Regions from separate parts of the Kitasatospora sp. NPDC086009 genome, predicted to be linked through region 1. Evidence: riboswitches for the same ligand, from Rfam matches in the RefSeq annotation. Region 1 holds a riboswitch; the other holds the start of a gene.
What was found. A riboswitch is a leader RNA that binds a small molecule or an ion and turns the genes downstream of it on or off. The one in region 1 is predicted to bind S-adenosylmethionine.

Region 1 (11,389 bases):
GGGTAGGCGAGTGCAAGCCCAATCGCCCAACCCGCGAGCCGCGTCCGCCCCCTGCGGCCGCCGTCGGCGAGCCCCCGACGAGCCCCCGACGGGCCGCCGCCGCGGTGTCCGGCACCCCCGCGCCGGACGCCGCGCGGGCCCCCGCCGGACATGCCGACGGGCCCGTACGACATGTGTCGTACGGGCCCGTCGTGAAGCAAGAGGTGCACCAGCCGAATGGGCCGAGCCGAACTCCTGGGGTCGGAAAGGTCAGACCGCGGCGCGGACCATGTCCGCCTGCGGGCCCTTCTGCCCCTGAGAGATCTCGAACTCGACCCGCTGGCCCTCCTCAAGGGTGCGGTAGCCGTCCATCTGGATCGCGCTGTAGTGGACGAAGACGTCCGCACCACCGTCGACCGCGATGAAGCCGTAGCCCTTCTCCGCGTTGAACCACTTGACGGTGCCCTGAGCCATTCCGAACTCCCCTAGTGCTGTGCTGGCCCTTCACGCGCCCGCAGGTCGCGGGCCCGGGTCTGGTTTGAGGCCGGCCCGGGGAACCCCCCCTGGGCGCAGCCGTGCACGCCACAATCGTCCGCGGAGACCACCGGAAGGCCTCCGGTGAGCGGGTGATTGCGTCGACCGCGGCTGAATGTATCCGGATCGACGCCCTCTGCAACAGGGTCAACCGCTGGGAATTCCCTAGGTCCGCCAGGGGACAGGCCAGACCAAAGCGGGAGGAAATCGGCATTTCACGCCGGACATAGCGGACGAATTACTCAAATGCCTTCGAGAATTCTGACATCGGCCTGACATGTTTCACGGTCACGGCCCCGGCGCCGGTCTCAGCGGCCGGACAGACACCGGCGGTACGGGCGCGGACGGAGTTCGAGTACCGGCGCGAGGGGGGTGGGGCGGCCCTCTTCCCGGACGAGCCACACTCTACTCCCCCGGACCGCGAAATATTCCCGCCGGAATGCGGCGGGCCGCCCGCGCGTACGGAGATCGGAATTCCGTACGCACGGACGGCCCGGTCGAAAACGGGTCGGCCGATGAAAGGCCAGGTCGGAAAGGGGCGGATCAGCAGCCGCCGGCCACCGCCGGAATGATCGAAACGCTCGCGCCGTCCTTGATCTCGGTGGCCAGGCCCTCGGCGAACCGGACGTCGTCGTCGTTGACGTAGACGTTGACGAACCGGCGCAGCTTGCCGGCGTCGTCCAGGATCCGGGCGGCGATCCCGGCGTGGTTCCGCTCCAGGTCGGCGATGACGTCGCCCAGGGTGGCGCCCTCGGCGGCCACCTCGGCGGCGCCGCCGGTGTAGGTGCGCAGGATGGTCGGGATGCGGACGGTGGCGCTCATGGGGGATCTCCTCGGGCGGTGCGGCCGGGCGGCCGGTACGGGCTGCGGGGGCTGCGGGCGGGTCAGGCGGACGCGAGGCCGGCGTCGCGGAACGAGGCCAGCGTCGGGCGGATGACGGTGGTCATCCCGGAGTCGGAGACGGCGTCCAGCGTCTTCAGGCCGTCACCGGTGTTGATCGCGACGGTCTCCTTGGCCGGATCCAGCTGTCCGGTCTCGACCAGCTTCTTCAGCACGCCGACGGTCACCCCGCCCGCGGTCTCGGCGAAGATGCCCTCGGTCCGGGCCAGCAGCTTGATCGCGGCGACCACCTCGGCGTCGGTGACGTCCTCGACCGCCCCGCCGGTGCGCCGGGCGATGTCCAGCACGTAGGGGCCGTCGGCCGGGTTGCCGATCGCCAGCGACTTGGCGATGGTGTCCGGCTTGACCGGCCGGATCACGTCCTGGCCGGCCTTGAAGGCCGCCGACACCGGCGAGCAGCCCGCCGCCTGGGCGCCGAAGATCCGGTACGGCCGGTCCTCGACCAGGCCCAGCTTGATCAGCTCCTGCAGGCCCTTGTCGATCTTCGTCAGCTGCGAGCCCGAGGCGATCGGGATGACGATCTGCTCCGGCAGCCGCCAGCCGAGCTGCTCGCAGATCTCGTACGCCAGCGTCTTGGAACCCTCGCCGTAGTACGGGCGCAGGTTGACGTTGACGAAGCCCCAGCCCTCACCGGCCGGGTCGCCGATCAGCTCCGAGCAGAAGCGGTTCACGTCGTCGTAGTTGCCCTCGATGCCGACCAGCTCGCCACCGTAGACACCGGCCATGACGACCTTGCCCTGCTCCAGGTCGTGCGGGATGAACACGCAGGACTTGAACCCGGCCCGGGCCGCCGCCGCGCCCACCGCGCCGGCCAGGTTGCCGGTCGAGGAGCAGGAGAGGGTCGTGAAGTGGAACGCGCGGGCCGCCTCGATCGCGCAGGCGACCACCCGGTCCTTGAAGGAGTGCGTCGGGTTGCCGGAGTCGTCCTTGACGTGCAGCTGGGCGGTGAACCCGAGCTCGCGGCCCAGGTTGTCCGCCTTCACCAGCGGGGTCCACCCCGGGTTGAGGTTCGGCTTGTCGGCCACGTCGGCCGGGACGGGCAGCAGCGGGGCGTAGCGCCAGATCGACGCCGGACCGGCCTCGATCCGCTTGCGGAGCTCCTCCGCGCCCTCGCTCCCGAAGTCGTAGGCGATCTCCAGCGGCCCGAAGCACTCCAGGCAGGCGAAGCTGGGACCGAGCGGGAACCGGGTACCGCACTCCCGACAGGACAGTGCGACGGCGGGACCGAGATCAACGGTCGCGGGGGCGGCTGCGGCGGTGTCGATAGCCATGATGGCGGAGGCCTCTCTCCTCATCTTCCCCGTGACGCGGGCGCGCCACAGGCCGGAATTGGCACCTGTCCCGCCGGGGCCGGAGGCCTGCCGTGCGAGAAGGTTGCCGGGACGTCAACGGGCCGTTCCCTCAGTCCCTCTGGATGAGCTCTGTGAAGTTGTGGTCCTGCTCAGCGGCGACCCCGGCGTGCGAAGGTCCGATCGCTGTACGAAGACTGTATCCGAAGGCGTCAACCCTGAACGGGACCGTCCGCCACGCGAGATGCCCCGTCCCACCCCGATCCGTCGAGGAGAGTTCCGTGCCCGCCGAACCGACACCCGCGCTCCTCCCGAAGGCGGCGTCCTGGCTGCGCCGCCGCTCCTGGAGCGCGGCCGACCGCCCGGTGGGCGCCCTGCTGGCGGCCAAGCAGGCGGCGGGTCGGGCCGGCACCGTCAGCGTGGTGCTGCCCGCCCTGGACGAGGAGGCCACCGTCGGCGACATCGTCCGCACCGTGCGCCGCGAGCTGATGGAACGCCTGCCCCTCGTCGACGAACTCGTCGTCGTCGACTCCGGCTCCGTCGACGGCACCGCCGCCGCGGCCGCCGAGGCCGGCGCCCGGGTCGTCCACCGCGACGACATCCTGCCCCGGCTGCCCGCCTCCCCCGGCAAGGGCGAGGTGCTCTGGCGCTCGCTGCTGGTCACCAGCGGCGAGATCGTCTGCTTCGTCGATGCCGACCTGCGCTCCTTCGACCCCGCCTTCGTCTCCGGCATCATCGGCCCGCTGCTCACCGAGCCGGACATCCAGCTGGTCAAGGCCATGTACGACCGGCCGCTCGAAGTGACGAACGGCTCCGGCTCCGGCGACGCCGCCGTGGTCCCCTCCGGCGGCGGACGGGTCACCGAGCTGGTCGCCCGCCCCCTGCTCAACCTGCACTGGCCGGAACTCGCCGGTTTCGTCCAGCCGCTCGGCGGCGAGTACGCGGCCCGCCGCTCGCTGCTCGAACGGCTGCCGTTCCCCACCGGCTACGGCGTGGAGCTCGGCCTCCTGGTGGACGCCCTGGAGCTCGCCGGCCTGGACGCCCTCGCCCAGGTGGACGTCGGCGTACGCCACCACCGCCACCAGGACAGCCAGGCACTCGGCCGGATGGCCGCCACCATCTACCGCACCGCCCTGGAACGCCTGGACCGGACCCACCGGCTGAAGGCCTCCGCCGACCTGGTCCACCCGCTGCTCACCCAGTTCACCCGGGACCCGCGCACCGCGGCCGGGCCCCCGGCCGGCGGCGCCGCCATCTTCACCCCGCACACCCATGCGATCACGGCGGAGGAACGGCCCCCGATGCACACCGTCCCGGAGTACGCCGCCCACCACGGCCACCAGGCCTGACGCCGGACGGGGGTTTGCCGACCCGGGCCCACGGCAACGTACCAACCATGGGCGATCTCACGACCGAACGTTCGAGTGCGACCGGTTCCGCCACCGTACTGGTGGCCTCCAACCGGGGACCGGTGTCATTCAGTACCGCGGCCGACGGCACCCTGACCCTGCGCCGGGGCGGCGGCGGGCTGGTGTCCGGACTCTCCGCGATCGACGACCCGCATGCCGTCTGGGTCTGCGCGGCGCTCGGCGACGCCGACCGCCGGGCCGCCCGGGAGGCCCCCGACGGCCGCCTCGACCGAGCCGGCCACGACGTCGGCGGACAGGCCGTCCGGATGCTGGACATAGACCCGGAGACCTTCGCGGCCGCCTACAACGGCGTCGCCAACTCCACCCTCTGGTTCGTCCACCACCTGCTCTACGCCACCCCGACGGCCCCCTCCTTCGGCGCGGAGTTCCGCTCCGAATGGCAGTCCTACCGCGCCTACAACGCCGCCTTCGCCGAGGCCCTCGCCGCCGAGGCCGCGCCCGGGGCCGCGGTACTGATCCAGGACTACCACCTCTCGCTGGCCCCGGCCCTGCTCCGGACCGCCCGCCCCGACCTGCGCATCGGCCACTTCTCGCACACCCCGTGGGCCCCGCCCGAGTACTTCCGGCTGCTGCCGGACGACGTCGCCGAGAGCGTCCTCACCGGCATCCTCGGCGCCGACCGGGCCGCCTTCCTCACCCGCCGCTGGGCCCTCGCCTTCGCCGACTGCTGCGCGGACGTCCTCGGCGCGGACGTCGACCGCGAGGCCCTCACCGTGACGCACGCGGGCCGCACCACCCGGCTCGGCGTGCACGCCCTCGGGGCCGACGCCGACTTCCTGCGCGAGCGGTCCCACCGCCCGGACGTCGACGAGCGGCTCGCCACCCTGCGCGAGGCGGTCGGCGGGCGGCGCACCGTCGTCCGGGTCGACCGCACCGAGCTGAGCAAGAACATCGTCCGCGGCTTCCAGGCCTACCGGCACCTGCTCCGCACCCGCCCCGAGTGGCTGGACAGCGTGGTGCACATCGCCTTCGCCTACCCCTCGCGCACCGACCTCGCCGAGTACCGCGCCTACACCGCCGAGGTCGAGCGGCTCGCCGCCGAGATCAACGCGGAGTTCGGCACCGCCGACTGGCAGCCGCTGATCCTGCACGTCAACGACGACTTCCCGCGCTCCCTCGCGGCCTACCGGTTGGCCGACGTCGCCCTGGTGAACCCGATCCGCGACGGCATGAACCTGGTCGCCAAGGAGGTACCGGTGGTCTCCGACCGCGGCTGCGCCCTGGTGCTCTCCCGCGAGGCCGGCGCCCACGCGGAGCTGGCCGACGACGCCCTGTGCGTCAACCCGTACGACGTCATCGCCACCGCGGAGGCCCTGCACACGGCGCTCACCATGCCCGAGGACGAGCGCGCCGACCGCACCAAGCGCCTCGCCGCCGCCTCGACGGCGCTGCCGCCGCAGCAGTGGTTCCTCGACCAGCTGACGGCGCTGGACTGACCGCCGCCGTGGCGGCCGGCGGCCCCCCCCCCCGCCGGCCCCGCCCCCCCGAGGGGCCCCGGGGCCCGGGCCCCCCCGCCGCGGCCCGGGCCCGGAGAACCCCCCCCCCCCCCGCCGCGGGCCGCCCCCCCCCCGCCCGCGCCCCCCCCCCCCCCCCCCCCCCCCCCCCCCCGCCCGCCTCTAGGAGCCCTGGGCCCGGTCCCCGAGCGCCGCTCCCAGCGCCGTCAGCAGCCCCACCACGCCGGCCGGGCCGGCGACCACCAGGTCCGCCCGGTCGGCGAGCTCCCGCACCGGCGCGTCGCCGTCGACCGTGCCGCTGCACACCAGCAGGCCGGCCAGCCCCTCGCCGCGCAGCTTCTCCACGGCCGCGAAGGCCGCCACGTCCCCCAGGTCGTCCCCCGCGTAGAGCACCGCCCGGGCGGCCCGCTCGCGCAGGAACCCGGTCAGCGCGGCGCCCTTGTCCACGCCCGGCGGCCGCAGCTCCAGCACCAGCCGGCCCGGCTCCACCACCAGCCCGTGCTCGGCGGCCAGCGCCTCCACCGGGGCGCGCAGCAGCTCGAACGCCTCCTCCGGCGCCTCCGTCCGCCGGGTGTGGACGGCCAGCGAGCGCCCCTTGTCCTCCACCCACGTCCCGGCCGGCGCTCCGACCCGCGCCAGTACGCCGTCCAGCGCGGCCCGTGCCCGTGCCACTCCCGGGTGCGCCGGCGGCGCCGTCAGCTCACCGCCCTCCCAGCGCTCGGCCCCGTAGTGCCCGAGCACCACCACGCCGTCGACGTCGCCGAACCCGCCGTACTCCACCGCCAGGGCGGCCGGCCGGCCGGTCACCACCACGATCGCGCCGACCCGGGGCGCCAGCTCCGCCAGCGCGCCCGCCGCCCCCGGATGCGCCCGCGCCCGGCTCGGATCCGCCACGATCGGCGCCAGCGTCCCGTCGAAGTCGAGCGCCACCACCGCCTCCCGGGGCGCCCGGAGGATCGCCTCCAGCCCCGCCCGTCCGGCCTCGTTCCCCGGCTCCGCCATCTCCTCAAGACCCATGTCCTCAAGACCCATGTCCGGAACCTACCCAGCCTTCCGGGCCCGACCCGCCCCCGGACCCGGGAACGCCCCGGCAGCCCGAGCGGCCCGGGGCCACCCGGGCTACCGGGCCGCGCGCCGTGCCTCCCGCACCCGCCGCAGCCGGTTCACCAGCACCGGCGCGTGCGCCAGCGCCGCCGGCCGGTCCAGCAGGGCGTTCAGCAGCTGGTAGTAGCGCGTGCTGGAGAGCCCCAGCTCCTCGCGGATCGCCCGCTCCTTGGCCCCGGCCGTCCGCCACTGCCGCCCTTCGAGCTCCAGCACCGCCGTGTCCCGCTCGTCGAGCCCGTCCGTCCCCGCACCCATCCGCGACCCACCTCCGTCCAGCACTACGGAGTGTCATTCTCCCCCGGCGAGGCGACACACCTTGCGCCCCCGCCGGCGTCCCCGCCCGGGCTAGCGTCACCCCCATGACGCCCAGCTTCGCCGTGCACATCCCGACCGCCGAGCTCGAACCCGACCCGCTCGACCCGGCCCAGATCGTCTCCGGCACCCCCGAGGTCTCCGGCCGCGTGCTCTCCGAGTCCCCCGACGGCCGCCAGCTGCGCGGCATCTGGCAGATCACCCCCGGCGTGGTCACCGACGTCGAGGCCGACGAGATGTTCGTGGTGCTCAGCGGCCGGGCCACCGTCGAGGTCGACGGCGGCCCGACCCTGGAGGTCGGTCCGGGCGACTGCGCCGTCCTGCGGGCCGGCGACCGCACCACGTGGACGGTCCACGAGACCCTCCGCAAGGCCTACGCCATCACCCTCTGACGTCCGCACCGACCGCCCGGCCCGGGATCCGTCACTTGCGGACCCGGGCCGCCTCCTTCACCGCGGACTCCTGGAGCCCCTCCAGCACCTGCTTGGCGTCGCCCGTCACGGCGCCGCCGATCCCCGCCTTGATCCGGTTGCTGACGTCCGCCCAGGCCGGGTCCCCGAAGGGGTAGAAGCTCGCGTTGGTCAGCCCGGCCGCGAACTGCTTGAGGTCCTCGTGCCTCCCGTCCTTGGTCACCGCGGTGAAGGCGTCCTGGGTGACCGGCAGCAGGTTGTACGTCTCGTCGAACTTGAGCTGGTTGTCCTTGGCGTACACGAAGCTGAGGAACTTGCGGATCTCGTTGCGGTGCCCGTTCGCCTTGAACGCCATCATCCAGTCGGCCACCCCGAGGCTGCCGGTCTTCGCCAGCCCGTCCTTCTTCGGGATCGGCGCCGTGCCGAAGTCGATCTTGCCCTTGGCCGCCATCCGCAGCAGCGTCGGGTGCCCGTTGAGCATCGCGACCTTCCCGGCCGCGAAGTCGGTGAACATCGGCGTGCGGTTGGTCTTCCCGGGATCGGGGTTGGTCAGCTTGGTGTCGACCAGGTTGGTGCGCAGCCAGGTGAAGGTGGCCTGGTTCTCCGTGCTGTCGATGGTGTAGTTGCCGACGTCGTCGGAGAGGCTGCCGCCACCGCTCAGCGTCCACAGCATCGACTCGGCCGGGGCCTCCTCGGGGCCGAGCGGCAGCCCGTACGGCGTGACCCCCGGCACCTTGGCCTTGATCTTCTCGGCGGCCTGCCGGAGCTCGTTCCAGGTGGCCGGCGGCTGGGTGATCCCGGCCTTCTGGAAGACCGCCTTGTTGTAGAACAGCACCCGGGAGGAGGAGACGAACGGGATGCCGTACTGCGTCCCGAGCACCTGGCCGGCGTGCGCGAACGACTCCATGATGTTGGCCTGGGTCTCCAGCGAGAGGACGTCACCCGCCGGGTACAGCCGGTTCGCCACCGCCTGGTCGGCGAAGCCACCGGTCTGCAGCAGGTCGGGCGACTTGCCGGCGGCCACCAGGTCGTCGACCCGCTTGCCGATGTCGGTCCAGCTCGTCACCTCGACGTCGATCCGGATGTCCGGGTTGGCGGCCTCGAAGCGGCGGGCGACGTCGTCCCAGTACAGCTTGGAGCTGGTGGCCGCGTCCTCGCCGTAGTCGGCCGCCACGAGCTTGAGGGTGACGGTCTTGTCGTCCTGGCCGCCGCAGCCGGTGAGCAGCAGCGCTCCGGCCAGCGCGGTGCCGAGCAGCCGGGTGGGGGCCTGGGCGCGCCTGATCAACGCGGGTACCGCCTTCGGGGGGTGAAAGGAAGCGGGGGGCCGGAGGGGGGAATCCGGCGGAGGGGAGGCGGCAACCCTGCCAAATGCGGTGCACAGTGGTCCACACCTGTGGGCCGTCCCCGCCGGGTAGTTATCGAAGTGCGGAGGTCATTGCACGATGCGCAATGAATCGGCGTGAAAACCGCCCTCTCCGGGCGGGCGCAAAGTGCCGCACACCACATGGTTCTGCGACAAAGCTCACCTACTTTGGACCAGACCAATCCGACAGCTGGACTAGACCTCTCCGACCCAGCCAAGGGAAACTGTCCTCCGTGAAGCACGTCATCGCACTCGATGTAGGCGGCACCGGCATGAAGGCCGCGCTGCTCGCCCAGGACGGCTCCGTGCTGTTCGAGGCACGCCGACCGACCGGGCGGGAGCACGGCACTGATGCCGTCGTCGCCGCCATCCTCGACTTCGCCGCCGACCTGGCGGACGAAGGTCGCAGCCGCTTCGGCGTCGCCCCGCTGGCGGCGGGCGTCGCCGTCCCGGGGACGATCGACGAGAAGAACGGCATCGCGGTCTTCTCCGCCAACCTCGGCTGGCGGGACCTCCCGATGCGCGAACTGCTGGGCGCGCGCCTGGCCGGGGCGGGCGGCACCGCGATGCCGGTCGCGCTCGGCCACGACGTGCGCTCCGGCGGGCTCGCCGAGGGCCGCCTCGGCGCCGGGCGGGGTGTGGAGCGCTTCCTGTTCGTCGCGCTGGGCACCGGGATCGCCGGCGCCATCGGCATCGGCGGCCGGATCGAGGCCGGCGCCCACGGCTACGGCGGCGAGATCGGCCACGTCGTGGTCCGCCCGGGCGGGCCGCGGTGCGGCTGCGGTGCCCGGGGCTGCCTGGAGACCCTCGCCTCCGCCTCCGCCGTCTCCCGGGCCTGGGCCGCGGCCAGCGGGGACCCCGACGCCGACGCGGCATCCTGCGCCGTCGCGGTGGACGCCGGGGACCCCCGCGCGGTCGCGGTCTGGCAGCACGCGGTGGATGCCCTCGCCGACGGCATCGTGCTCGCCCAGAGCCTGCTCGACCCGTCCACGGTGATCGTCGGCGGCGGCCTCGCCGAGGCCGGCGACACCCTCTTCACGCCCCTGCGCGCGGCGGTTTCCGAGCGGCTGACCTTCCAGATGCCCCCCGAGGTCGTACCCGCCATGCTCAAAGACACCGCCGCGTCCCTGGGCGCCGGCCTGCTCGCCTGGGATCTGCTCTCCATGGAGGTGACCGCGTGACCACCGCGCGAATCGAATCGGCGGCCCGGCCCGCGGGCATCGCCCTGGCCGGCGCCCGGCTGGTCCTGCCGGGCGGTGTCGTCGAGGGCGACCGGCTCACGGTCGAGGGCGACCGGATCGCCGGCATCACGGGCGGCGCGGCGCGGCCGGGCGATCTCGACCTGACCGGGTACACCGTCGTCCCCGGCTTCGTGGACCTGCACGTCCACGGCGGCGGCGGCGCCTCCTACGCCTCCGGGATCGCCGAGGAGGCCCTGCGGGCCGCCCGCGTCCACCTCGAACACGGCACCACCACCACGGTCGCCTCCACCGTCACCGGCGAGATCGACGAGGTCGCCCGCCAGGCCGGCGTGCTGTCCGAACTCGTCGAGGACGGCGTCCTGGCCGGCATCCACTTCGAGGGCCCGTTCATCTCCCACAACCGCTGCGGCGCGCACCGCCCCGACCTGCTGCGCGACCCGGACCCGGCGCTGGTCCGCAAGCTCGTCGACGCGGCTCGCGGCCACGCCAAGATGGTCACCCTCGCCCCCGAGCTGCCCGGCGGCCTGGAGTCGGTGCGGATGCTCGCCGACCTCGGCGTGATCGCCGCCGTCGGCCACACCGACTCGGACTACGCCAAGACCCTCGAAGCCGTCGACGCCGGCGCCACCGTCGCGACCCACCTGTTCAACGCCATGCCCGGCATCGCCCACCGCGCCCCGGGCCCGATCGTGGCGCTGCTGGAGGACGAGCGGGTCACCGTCGAGCTGATCAACGACGGCGTGCACCTGCACCCGTCCGTCCTCGACCTCGCCTACCGCACGGCCGGCGCCTCCCGGGTCGCGCTGATCACCGACGCCATGGGCGCCGCCGGGATGGGCGACGGCCTCTACCCCCTCGGCCCGCTCCAGGTCGAGGTCAAGGACGGCGTCGCGCGGCTGGTCGAGGGCGGCGCGATCGCCGGCTCGACGCTCACCCTGGACGTCGCGTTCAAGCGCTCCGTCACCGTCAACGGCCTCTCCCTGGCCGAGACCGTCGAATCGCTCAGCACCGTCCCGGCCCGCCTGCTCGGTCTCGCCGACTCGACCGGCTCGCTGGAGGCCGGCAAGAACGCCGACCTCGTCGTCCTCGACTCCGACGGCTACGACCTCGTCGCCGTCATGCGCCGGGGCGAGTGGATCACCGGCGGCGACACCTTCGCCGCCGTGCGGCCCGCCTGACACCGGACGCGCGACGGCCGCCCGCTCCCCCTCGGGAACGGGCGGCCGTTTCGCGTCCGCGCGCCGGTCAGCCGCCGTACGGCTCGACGGTCAGCTGGTCGATCAGCACCGGGCCGCCGCTCGGGTTCATGATGGCGACGGTGTTCGAGCCCGCCTGGAACTGCGGGAGTATGAACGTGGTGTACCAGGAGGACGCCGGGTCCTTGCCGGGCGAGTAGTTCTTGAGCGACAGCC
Region 2 (11,389 bases), on a different contig from region 1:
CTGCCGGCCGACCCCCGGCCGAGGTCAGGGCCGGGCCAGTCGGTTCAGCAGCAGCACCGAGGCTACAGGGCGCGCGCCCGCCTTCCGCACGCCCTCCGCGACCTCCCGGTCGGTGGAGACCACCACCACCGGCCGGCCCTGCGGCTCGGCCCGCACCAGGCGGCGGATCAGTTCGTCGGCGGTCTCCCCGGTCCGGCTGAACCGCACCCGGACCCCGCGCGGCGGCGCCAGGATCACCGGCACGTCGAGGTCCTGGCCGTCGAACACGCAGGTCACCTCCGCCTGCGTGCGCTGGGCCAGCATCGCCAGCCCGCCCAGCAGCCGGATCCGCTGCTGCTCCAGCGGGAGCGCCGGGTAGCCGGTCTTGGTCACGTTGTAGCCGTCCACCACCAGGTGGACCTGCGGGATCGCCAGCAGCTGGTCCAGCAGCGCCGGGTCGTCCTCGGCCAGCCCGCGCCGCGCCACGTCGTGCGGCGAGGCCGAACCCGGCACCACCGCCTCGACCAGATCGGCCGGGCGGATCTGGGAGACCGGCAGGGCCAGCTCCCGCTGGAGCCCCTGCGCCGACTGCAGCACGGTGTCCAGCAGCAGCCGCAGCCGCATGTCCTCGACGCTGCGCCCCTCGCGGGCCGAACGGCGGCCCTGCTCGGCGGCGTTCTCCAGCTCGGAGATCCGGTGCCGCAGCCGCCGCGCCTCGCTCTCGGCGGCGCCGCGCTCGACGCCCGTCTGCGCCTTCAGGGCCTCCAGCTCCCCGGTGACCCGGCGCGTCTCGGCCTGGGCCCGCCGGGTGTCGCTCTCCAGCGAACGCACCTTCTTGCGCAGCGACTCCACCTCCTTGCGGACGTCCTCCGACTCGGCCCGCTGCCGGTCCAGGTCCGCCCGGGCAGCGGCGCGCACCTCGGCCAGCTCTGCCTGCAGCTTCTCGGCCAGCCGGGCCGCCTCGGCCGCCGCGCCCTCGGCGCCGGCCCGCTCGGCCTCCTCACCGGCCTCGACGACCAGGCGGCTCCAGCCCGCCGACCGGACCAGGTAGGCGGCGGCCGCCACGTCCATCGGATCGGCCGCGCCCGGCACGCTGCCCGACTCCAGCGCCCGGACCAGGTCCGGCTGCCCGAGCCGCAGCCGCTCCGCTATCCGCACCCGGAACGCCGGCTCGGACTCCAGCGCCGCGGCGAGCGCGGTGGCGGCGTACTTGGCCCGGCGCGCCGGGGTGAACTTGGCGTACGGGCGCAGCGTCTGCGGCAGCTCCGCGACCGGCAGCCCGCCGAGCGCGTCGGCGGCGAGGCCCACCACACGCCGGCGCACCCCCTCGGGCAGCGGCCGGTCGAGCTTCTCGGCCGCGCGGGCTGCCGCCGGCTCCTCACCGCCGGAGCCGCCGGCCTCCTCGCCGTCGACCTCCTCGGCGGGGGCGCCGGTGCCGGGCGCGGCGGCCTCGACCGCGTCCGGCGCCTGCGCGTCCACAGCGGGCTGCCGCCCCTGCGGCCCGGCGGGCTCCTGCGCTGCGTCCACCACGTCCTCGGCTCCGATCCTCGCCAGCGGGGTACGGCCGTCGGCCGTACCCCTGGTCGTCACGCTCCGTGCGCTCTGTCTGTATTGTCCCGCGCGGCGGACGGCCGTGCCGCGCACCGTCCACCGCGCGGGGCGGGCATCACGCCTGCTCGGCGGCCTCGGCGCCCGGACGGGCCACCAGTTCGACCTGGTCCACCGCGTTGCACCAGCGGCAGCGCACCGACTCGATGGTCTCGCTGTGCACCTCGGTCTCCTCCACCTTGGACTCGCCGGCCAGGTCGAAGTGCAGGAACTCGGTCACCCGGGCGGTGCGGGTGACATCGAAGCGGGTCAGGTTGCCGCACAGGGTGCAGCGCCAACGCGTCTCTGCGGTCAGGGCGGGGACGGTCATCGGGGGTCCTCTCGGGTGGTCCCTGGGTGGGCTCAGGCGCTCCCCCCGGAGCCCCGGCATCGGCGGCGGGAGGCGGGATTGCCCGCCCCAAGCCTATTGCCTGGGGCAACCACCCCGGCTACCGGTCACGGCGATCGCGGGGGTGGTCCACCTGCCGTACAGCGCGGTGTCGCCCGGGCCGGACGGAGGGATGCTTGGTCGCATGGCGATCCCGGTCCTCGACCACACCGGCGCGCGGGACGGCCCCCCGGCCGCGCCCGTCCCGGCCGTCAGCTACGCACTGATCGCGCTGAACGTGCTGGTCTTCCTGCTCGGCCCGGCGGCCGGGCTCAACCCGCTGTACGGCCGCGGGCAGGACCGGGTCTGCGCGGAGCAGCGGTACGAGCAGCGCTGGGGCGCCGTCCCGGCCGAGCTGCTGGCCGGACGGCCGCTGAGCGCCGAACAGGTGGCCGAGGCCCCCGACCCGGTGCCGGGCTGCCCGGCCGCCCCGACCCCCGGCAAGCACCCGGCGATGTCCGTCCTCAGCGGGCTCTTCGTCCACGCCGGCTGGCTGCACCTGCTGGGCAACCTGCTCTTCCTCCAGGTCTTCGGCCCCACCGTGGAGGCCCGCTTCGGCCGGGCCCGGTTCGCGCTCTTCTACCTGGCGGCAGGCTCGCTGGCCACCTACGGCTTCGCGCTGGCCGAGGCGCACTCGGCGGACTACACCCGGGTCCTGATCGGCGCCTCGGGGGCGATCGCCGGCGTGCTCGGCGCCTACCTGAGGCTGCACCCGCGGGCCCGGGTGACCACGCTCGTCCCGCTGCTGCTCTTCCTGCCCCTGCGGTTCCCGGCCTGGCTGGTGCTCGGCCTCTGGTTCGCGCTCCAGTGGTGGTCGGTGCACTCGGCGGGGCCGGGCGTCGCCTACCTGGTCCACGTGATCGGCTTCTCGGCGGGGTTCCTGTACGCCTGCACGCTGGCCACCCGCCCCTCGCGACGGCCCCGCTGACGCCCGATACCCTGGCGGCACCTCACAAAGGAGCCCGAACAGTGATCACCGCCATCGTCCTGATCAAGACCAGCGTCGACCGCATCCCGGAGATCGCCGAGGCGATCGCGGCCATCGAGGGCGTCAGCGAGGTCTACTCGGTCACCGGCGGCTACGACCTGGTGGCGATGGTGCGGGTGCGCCGGCACGACGACCTGGCCGAGGTGATCCCCGGCCGGCTGAACAAGGTCCCGGGCGTGGCCCACACCGAGACCCAGATCGCCTTCCGCACCTACTCCCAGCACGACCTGGAGACCGCCTTCGCGCTCGGCCTGGGCGAGTAGCCTCCCCCGTTCAGCCCTCGCGCCGGGTGTCCGCGACGCAGCGGCCGCCCTCGTTGCGGTAGTTCCAGGCCGCGCCGTCCGTGACCAGCTCGCGGACGGCGGTCAGGAACCGGTCGATGTGCTCGTCCGGGGTACCCGCGCCGAAGCTGACCCGGATCGCGTTCAGGCTGCGCTCCCCCGGCAGCGACGCCTCCGGCGCACCGCACTCGGACGGCGCCACGTCCTCGTCGCCGAGCAGGGTGCGCACCAGCGGGTGCGCGCAGAACAGGCCGTCGCGCACCCCGATGCCGTACTCGGCGGAGAGCGCGGCCGAGAAGTGCGAACTGTTCCAGCCCTGGACGACGAAGGAGAGCACGCCCACCCGGGCCGAGTCCGCGCCGAACAGGTTCAGCACCCGCACCTGCGGGACCTCCGCCAGCCCGGCCTTCAGCCGGGCGATCAGCTGCTGCTCGCGGGCCTCCAGCGCGTCGAAGCCGGCCTCGGTCAGGGCCCGGCAGGCCGAGGCGATGGAGTAGACGCCGATCACGTTCGGCGAGCCGGCCTCGTGCCGGGCCGGGCCGGTGTGCCACTGCACGGCCACCGAGCCGTCGGCCTCCCGGGCGACCGTGCGGGTGGCGCCGCCGCCGGCCAGGTACGGCTCGGCCGCGTCCAGCCAGTCGGCCCGGCCGGCCAGCACCCCGGCGCCGAACGGCGCGTAGATCTTGTGGCCCGAGAAGGCGATCCAGTCCACGCCCAGCTCGCGCACCGAGACCCGGTGGTGCGGGGCGAGCTGCGCGGCGTCCAGCACCACCCGGGCGCCGTGCCGGTGGGCGGTCTCGGTGAGCTCGGCGACCGGCCAGAGCTCGCCGGTGACGTTCGAGGCGCCGGTGACGCAGAGCAGCTTGGGGCCCTCGGGGGCCTCGGCCAGCGCGGCGTCCAGCGCGGCGACCGCCTCGGCGTGCGAGCGCGGGGCGCGCAGGTAGGTGACGCTCAGCCCGGCGTGGCGCCAGGGCAGCAGCGAGGCGTGGTGCTCGGTCTCGAAGGCGAAGACCCGGGTGCCGGCCGGGACGGCGCCCGCCAGCAGGTTCAGCGAGTCGGTGGTGGCCCGGGTGAAGACCACCTGGTCGCCCTCGCGCAGGTCGAGGAAGTCCGCGACGGTGCGGCGGCTCTGCTCGAAGAGGTCGGTGGAGAGCTGGGAAAGGTAGCCGGCGCCCCGGTGCACGCTGCCGTAGTAGGGGGCGTAGGCGGCGACGTCGTCCCAGACCCGCTGCAGCGCCGGGGAGCTGGCGGCGTAGTCGAGCGCGGCGTAGGTGACCTTGTCACCGTTGACCAGCGGGACCTCGACGTCGTGGCCGAGGACGGGGAGCGGGGCGCAGATCTCGGTGGCGACGGACATGGGGGTGCACTCCTTCGACGGGTAAGGACCCCGGAGGTGCGTGTCAGCCGGCGTCCGCGCTTGTCACGCGGACGGTTCGCCGCGAGACCCGGTCCTCACCCAGGGCACCCCGCCACGGACGGAGGGTTGCCGGACAGCCAGCTGGGGCTTGACGCTGTCACTCATGACCTGGCGAAGACTCTAGGTCGCGTCCGCCGAGTGGTCAAACAGGGGTCCGCCATCCGGACAGCGGTCCACCGCCGGGGCCCGGCGACGCCCCCGCCGGACGCGCGAAGGGCCCGCGGGGAGGCATCCCCCCGCGGGCCCGACCGCCGCTTCACACCCGGGTGGTGGCCTCGGACCAGCGCCGCAGCAGATCCTGCGCGGCGCCCGAGTCGATGGCCGCCGCGGCCCGCTCCATTCCGGCCGCCAGCTGCTCGGCGAGCGGCGCGTCGGTGAGGTCCAGCGCCACCAGCGCCGTCGCCGTGTTCATCAGGACGGCGTCCCGCACCGCCCCGCGCTCCCCGGCCAGCAGCCGGCGCGCGACGTCCGCGTTGAACGCCGGGTCCCCGCCGCGCAGCGCCTCGATGCCCACCAGCTGGACGCCGACGTCGCGCGGGTCGAAGGAGGTCTCGGTGACCTCGCCGTCGCGCACGATCCAGACCCGGGAGGTGGTGGTGACGGTCAGCTCGTCCAGGCCGTCGTCGCCGCGGAAGACCAGCGCGGTGGACCCCCGGCGGGCCAGTACCCCGGCGATCAGCGAGGCCAGCCGGGTGTCGAAGCAGCCGATCGCGTGTGCGGTGACCTTGGCCGGGTTGGTCAGCGGGCCGAGGGTGTTGAAGGCGGTCGGCACCCCGAGGCCGCTGCGGGCCGGGGCGGTGTGCCGCATCGCGGGGTGGAACCTGGCCGCGAAGCAGAAGGTCAGTCCGACCTCCTCGGCAACCTCGGCGACCCGCCGGGCCGAGAGGTCCAGATTGACGCCGAGCTTCTCCAGCACGTCCGAGGAGCCGCTCGCCGAGGAGGCCGCCCGGTTGCCGTGCTTGACCACCTTGGCACCGGCCGCCGCGGCGACGATCGCCGACATGGTCGAGATGTTGACGGTCTTCGCCCGGTCGCCGCCGGTGCCCACGATGTCGACCGCCGGGCCGGGGATGGAGAGCGGTTCGGCGTGCGCGTACATCGAGTCCACCAGGCCGACGATCTCGTCCACCGTCTCGCCCTTGGCCCGCAGGGCGACCATGAAGCCGGCCATCTGCACGGCGGAGGCCTCGCCGCTCATGATCCGGTCCATCGCCCAGGCGGTGTCCGCCCGGTCGAGGTCCTCGCCCCGCAGCAGCGCCGACAGGATGTCCGGCCAGGTGCGGACCACCTGCACGGGGTCCTTGCCGCCGTTCGCAGGGTTCACGTTCACCATGGCTGACTCCAGCTCTTGTCGGTTCCCCGAGGGGTTCTCCGTAAGGATGGAGCCAGCCTATCGAGCGGCGGGACGCCTCCGCCCCGCCGTCGCCTTCACTTCTCTCCCACTGAGACGCGGTCCTACCGGGCGGCCGGCGCCCGCTTCGCCAGCCGGGCCCGGAGCAGCGTGGCGGCCGCCTCGGCCAGCGCCACCGGGTCCACCGGGTGGGAGATGGCCGCGTCGGCCCGGCTCCAGGCGGCCAGCCAGGAGTCCTGCGGCCGGCCGATCACCACCAGCACCGGCGGGCAGCCGTAGATCTCGTCCTTCAACTGCCGGGCGAGCCCGAGGCCGCCGGCCGGGACCGCCTCGCCGTCCAGCACGCAGAGGTCCACGCCCCCCTTCTCCAGTGCCTTCAGCACCGCGGGGGTCGTCGCGCACTCCAGGTAGGTCAGCTCCGGCAGATCCTCCGCGGGCCGGCGGCCGAGGGCCGTCAGCACCTGCTCGCGGGTGTTGCGGTCGTGGCTGTAGACGAGAACGGTCAGCGTCTCGTCGGTGGTGTACGCCATGGGCCCTGCTCCCTCAAGTGTGATCCGGACCACGTTCGTCTCAACCCGGATGCTACTCCCGATCACCGCCCGCCGAGCCACTCCCGCGCGATCCGTCTCAAGCCGCCGCGCCCACGACTCACCCGCCCGGAGGACAGGCCGTCACCCCCGCGGTCGCGGTCCACCCGTACGGCCGACCCGAGGGCCTTTCCCTTACTCCCGGCGGGCCCCGAAGGAGTGGAGCGACACGCTGGGCATCAGGGTCGAAGATGCCTTCGAAGAACCGTCAGAAAAGGGACACGCCCCTGCTCAGCCGCCATCCGGGCGTCCCGGCGGGCCCCACCGGGGCATACCGCACGCACCGGACACTCCGAGGGACACCCCCCGGCGTGAAGACGGAATAAGGGACCGACATAATGTCCGTCGTGGCGACAGCAACAGCAGTAGAAACCGGGCACGCGCACGGATCGGTCAACCGGCCGAACATGGTCAGCGTCGGAACGATCGTCTGGCTCAGTTCCGAGTTGATGTTCTTCGCGGCCCTCTTCGCGATGTACTTCACGCTCCGCTCCGTCAAGGGAGCCGAGTTCTGGAGCGAGAAGGCGCACGCCCTCAACGTGCCCTTCTCCTCGGTCAACACCACGATCCTGGTGCTCTCCTCTCTCACCTGCCAGCTCGGCGTGTTCGCTGCCGAGCGCGGGGACGTGAAGAAGCTCCGCTCGTGGTTCGTCATCACCTTCGTGATGGGCGCGATCTTCATCGGCGGCCAGATCTTCGAGTACACCGAGCTGGTCAAGAAGGACGGCCTCTCGCTGTCCTCCGACCCGTACGGCACGGTGTTCTACCTGACCACCGGCTTCCACGGTATGCACGTGACGGGTGGTCTGATCGCCTTCCTGCTGGTCCTCGGACGGACGTACGCAGCCAAGCGCTTCACGCACGAGCAGGCCACCGCCGCCATCGTGGTGTCGTACTACTGGCACTTCGTCGACGTCGTGTGGATCGGCCTGTTCGCGACCATCTACCTGATCAAGTAACCAGCTGATCAGGTCGCTGGCCACCGGCTCCGGGTCCCGCCCTCACCGGCGACGGCCCGATTTGCCGGTGCCTACGCTCCCAACCGACCGACCGCGCGCGCAGCCCTAGACAGGCAGCCTCGTGCCGGCCAGACCGGCCGCCGGGTGCACCCACCAGTCGACCAGATCCTGACACCGGGGTTATTCCGTGAAAAAGCTCTCCGCACGACGGCGCCACCCATTGGCGGCGCTGGTCGTCCTACTTCTCGCCCTGGCGGCAACCGGGGGGCTGTACGCCGCGTTCGCGCCCGCCGACAAGGCGCAGGCCGACGTCGCCGCGCAGTCGCTCGCGATCGATGAGGGCAAGAAGCTCTTCGCCGTGGGCTGCTCCTCCTGCCACGGCCTGAACGGCCAGGGCAGCAGCGACGGTCCGAGCCTGGTCGGCGTCGGCTCAGCCGCGGTCGACTTCCAGGTCGGCACCGGCCGCATGCCGGCCCAGCAGCCCGGCGCCCAGGTGCCGCGCAAGAAGAACATCTACTCGCAGGCGGAGATCGACCAGCTCGCCGCCTTCGTGGCTTCGCTCGGCCCCGGCCCGGTCATCCCGACCGAGGAGCAGTACACCTCGACCAACCCCGAGGACCTCTCCAAGGGTGGCGAGCTGTTCCGCACCAACTGCGCCCAGTGCCACAACTTCGCCGGCCAGGGCGGTGCCCTGACCCAGGGCAAGTACGCCCCGTCGCTGGAGGGAGTGGACGCCAAGCACATCTACGAGGCCATGCAGACCGGCCCGCAGAACATGCCGTCGTTCCCGGACACCACCATGCCCGAGGAGCAGAAGAAGCAGATCGTGGCCTTCGTCCGCCACACCACCAACGATGAGCCGAACCCCGGCGGTCTCACGCTCGGCAGCCTCGGTCCGGTGACCGAGGGCCTGTTCGGCTGGATCTTCGGTCTCGGCACGCTCATCGCGGTCGCGATCTGGGTCGCCGCCCACACCACCAAGGCCAAGAAGTCATGAGCCACGACATGTCAGAAGAGAAGCTCCCGGAGTCACACGGCTCCGCCGGACACCACGAGGTGGCCGCCCACGGCGATCCGTTCGCCGACCCGGGCCTGCCGGCCCACCAACCGCGTCGCACCGACATCGACGAGCGGGCCGCCCAGCGGGCCGAGCGCCAGGTCTCGCTGATGTTCGTGGTCTCGATGCTCGCCACCGTGGGCTTCATCGCCTCCTACGTGGCCATCGACCCGGACAAGATCGTCTACATCTTCCCGCTGGGCCACGTCAGCGCGCTGAACTTCGCGCTGGGCATGACCCTGGGCGTCGCGCTGTTCTGCATCGGCGCGGGTGCGGTCCACTGGGCCCGCACCCTGATGTCGGACCACGAGATCCCGGCCGAGCGTCACCCGATCGAGGCCGACGACGAGGTCCGCGCGGACGTCATCGAGCAGTTCAGGACCGGCGCCGCCGAGTCCGGCTTCGGCCGCCGCAAGATGATCCGCAACACCCTCATCGGTTCGATGGCCCTGGTGCCGCTGTCCGGCGTCGTGCTGCTGCGCGACCTGGGCCCGCTGCCCGAGGACAAGCTGGAGCACACCGGCTGGCGCGAGGCCACCGATGTGAAGCCGCTGCAGCTGATCAACATGAACACCAACCAGCCGATGAAGGCCGAGGACGTCATCGTCGGCTCGCTGACCTTCGCCATGCCGGAGGGTCTCAGCACGCACGACGAGGACTTCCAGCAGCAGATCGCCAAGGACGCCCTGATGCTGGTGCGCATCGCACCGGAGGACATCAAGGACACCGAGTCCCGGGAGAAGGGCTTCGAGGGCATCCTCGCCTACTCCAAGATCTGCACCCACGTCGGCTGCCCGATCAGCCTGTACGAGCAGCAGACCCACCACGCGCTCTGCCCCTGCCACCAGTCGACCTTCGACCTGGCGGACGGCGCGCGCGTCATCTTCGGCCCGGCCGGCCACCCGCTGCCGCAGCTGAAGATCACCACTGACGAGAAGGGCTTCCTGGTCGCCACCGGCGACTTCGACGAGCCCGTCGGCCCGAGCTACTGGGAGCGTGCTCGATGAGTAGCGCGAGCAGCACCACCTCCGGTGCCGCCAAGCCCGCCGGCAGCACGCGTGCCAAGCCCGCCAACAAGTGGGAGCAGGCTGCTGACTGGACGGACGGCCGGCTGGGGATCTACTCCCTCGCCAAGGCCAACCTGCGGAAGATCTTCCCGGACCACTGGTCCTTCATGCTGGGCGAGATCTGCCTCTACACCTTCGTCATCATCATCCTGACGGGCGTGTACCTGACGCTGTTCTTCAAGCCCAGCATGGGCGAGGTCATCTACGACGGCTCGTACATCCCGCTCAAGGGCATCCCGATGTCCGAGGCGTACGCGTCGACGGTGGACATCAGCTTCGAGGTCCGCGGCGGCCTGCTGGTCCGCCAGATCCACCACTGGGCCGCGCTGGTCTTCGTGGCCGCGATGCTCGTGCACATGATGCGCGTGTTCTTCACCGGCGCGTTCCGCAAGCCGCGTGAGATCAACTGGGTCTTCGGCTTCCTGCTGCTGGTCCTGGGCATGTTCGACGGCTTCTTCGGCTACTCGCTGCCCGACGACCTGCTCTCGGGCACCGGTATCCGCTTCATGGAAGGCGCGATCCTCGCCGTCCCGCTGGTGGGCACCTACATCCAGATGTTCCTGTTCGGCGGCGAGTTCCCCGGCCACGACATCGTGCCGCGGTTCTTCACCATCCACGTGCTGCTGATCCCCGGCATCATGCTCGGCCTGCTGGTCGCGCACCTGATCCTGGTCTTCTACCACAAGCACACCCAGTGGGCGGGCCCGGGCAAGACCGAGAAGAACGTCGTCGGCATGCCGCTGATGCCGGTCTACATGGCCAAGGCCGGTGGCTTCTTCTTCCTGGTCTTCGGTCTCATCGCCGCCGTCTCGGCGATCGCCACGATCAACCCGATCTGGGCGTACGGCCCGTACCGCCCCGACCAGGTGTCCACGGACGCCCAGCCGGACTGGTACATGGGCTTCTCCGAGGGCCTGATCCGCGTCATGCCGGGCTGGGAGATCGGCCTGTGGGGCCACACCCTGAACCTGGGTGTCTTCGTCCCGCTGATGATCTTCCCGCTGGTCCTGGTCGCGATCGCGGTCTACCCGTTCATCGAGTCCTGGGTCACCGGCGACAAGCGCGAGCACCACATCCTGGACCGCCCGCGCAACGCGCCGGTCCGCACCGCGCTGGGCGCCGCCTGGATCAGCCTGTACCTGGTGCTGCTGGTCGGTGGTGGCAACGACCTGTTCGCCACCCACCTGCACCTGTCGATCAACGACATCACGTACTTCGTCCGCGTGGGCTTCTTCGTGGTGCCGGTGCTGACCTTCATCGCCACCAAGCGCTGGTGCCTCGGCCTCCAGCGCCGGGACAAGGAGAAGGTGCTGCACGGCCGCGAGACGGGCGTCATCAAGCGCCTGCCGCACGGCGAGTTCATCGAGGTGCACGCCCAGCTGCCGCAGGCCGACCTGCACAAGCTCACCTCGCACGAGCAGCCGCCCGTGTTCGAGCTGCCGGCCGAGACGGACGAGAACGGCGTGGCCGCCAAGGCCGGGCTGATCCCCCGTACCCGGGCGAAGCTCTCCCGCGGCTTCTACGGCGAGGGCAGCCGGATCCCGAAGCCGACCGCCGAGGAGCACCACGAGATCACCAGCGGCCACGGCCACCACTGATCCCGTACGCATCCCCCGCGTCACCCCCGAGGGCCGCCGACCAGAGTTCTTCCTGGTCGGCGGCCCTCGGGCTTTCCCGTCCGCCCCACCGTCAGGAGCCCCCGTGGAGCTGTCCGTCGACCCCGCCGCC

Region 2: linked by a shared signal. The riboswitch ahead of ACIF6L_RS07790 (aminotransferase class V-fold PLP-dependent enzyme) and the one ahead of thrC (threonine synthase) in region 1 are both predicted to bind S-adenosylmethionine.

The regions. Positions count from the first base shown of each region.
Region 1 covers NZ_JBITSA010000012.1:265,236-276,624, forward strand. Annotated here, with positions in the region: gene ACIF6L_RS26195 (cold-shock protein) at 250-453, opposite strand; gene ACIF6L_RS26200 (ubiquitin-like small modifier protein 1) at 1,057-1,335, opposite strand; gene thrC (threonine synthase) at 1,398-2,684, opposite strand; SAM riboswitch class I at 2,702-2,834, opposite strand; gene ACIF6L_RS26210 (glucosyl-3-phosphoglycerate synthase) at 2,984-4,051, shown strand; gene ACIF6L_RS26215 (trehalose-6-phosphate synthase) at 4,099-5,568, shown strand; gene otsB (trehalose-phosphatase) at 5,749-6,618, opposite strand; gene ACIF6L_RS26225 (DUF3263 domain-containing protein) at 6,706-6,945, opposite strand; gene ACIF6L_RS26230 (cupin domain-containing protein) at 7,050-7,394, shown strand; gene ACIF6L_RS26235 (extracellular solute-binding protein) at 7,426-8,697, opposite strand; gene ACIF6L_RS26240 (ROK family protein) at 9,009-9,956, shown strand; gene nagA (N-acetylglucosamine-6-phosphate deacetylase) at 9,953-11,155, shown strand; gene ACIF6L_RS26250 (hypothetical protein) at 11,223-11,389, opposite strand, start outside.
Region 2 covers NZ_JBITSA010000002.1:468,658-480,046, reverse strand. Annotated here, with positions in the region: gene ACIF6L_RS07810 (NYN domain-containing protein) at 25-1,569, opposite strand; gene ACIF6L_RS07805 (hypothetical protein) at 1,646-1,897, opposite strand; gene ACIF6L_RS07800 (rhomboid family intramembrane serine protease) at 2,100-2,882, shown strand; gene ACIF6L_RS07795 (Lrp/AsnC ligand binding domain-containing protein) at 2,924-3,205, shown strand; gene ACIF6L_RS07790 (aminotransferase class V-fold PLP-dependent enzyme) at 3,216-4,580, opposite strand; SAM riboswitch class IV at 4,632-4,749, opposite strand; gene trpD (anthranilate phosphoribosyltransferase) at 4,897-5,973, opposite strand; gene ACIF6L_RS07780 (hypothetical protein) at 6,096-6,521, opposite strand; gene ACIF6L_RS07775 (heme-copper oxidase subunit III) at 6,917-7,537, shown strand; gene ACIF6L_RS07770 (c-type cytochrome) at 7,725-8,534, shown strand; gene ACIF6L_RS07765 (Rieske 2Fe-2S domain-containing protein) at 8,531-9,601, shown strand; gene ACIF6L_RS07760 (ubiquinol-cytochrome c reductase cytochrome b subunit) at 9,598-11,259, shown strand; gene ACIF6L_RS07755 (GntR family transcriptional regulator) at 11,363-11,389, shown strand, end outside.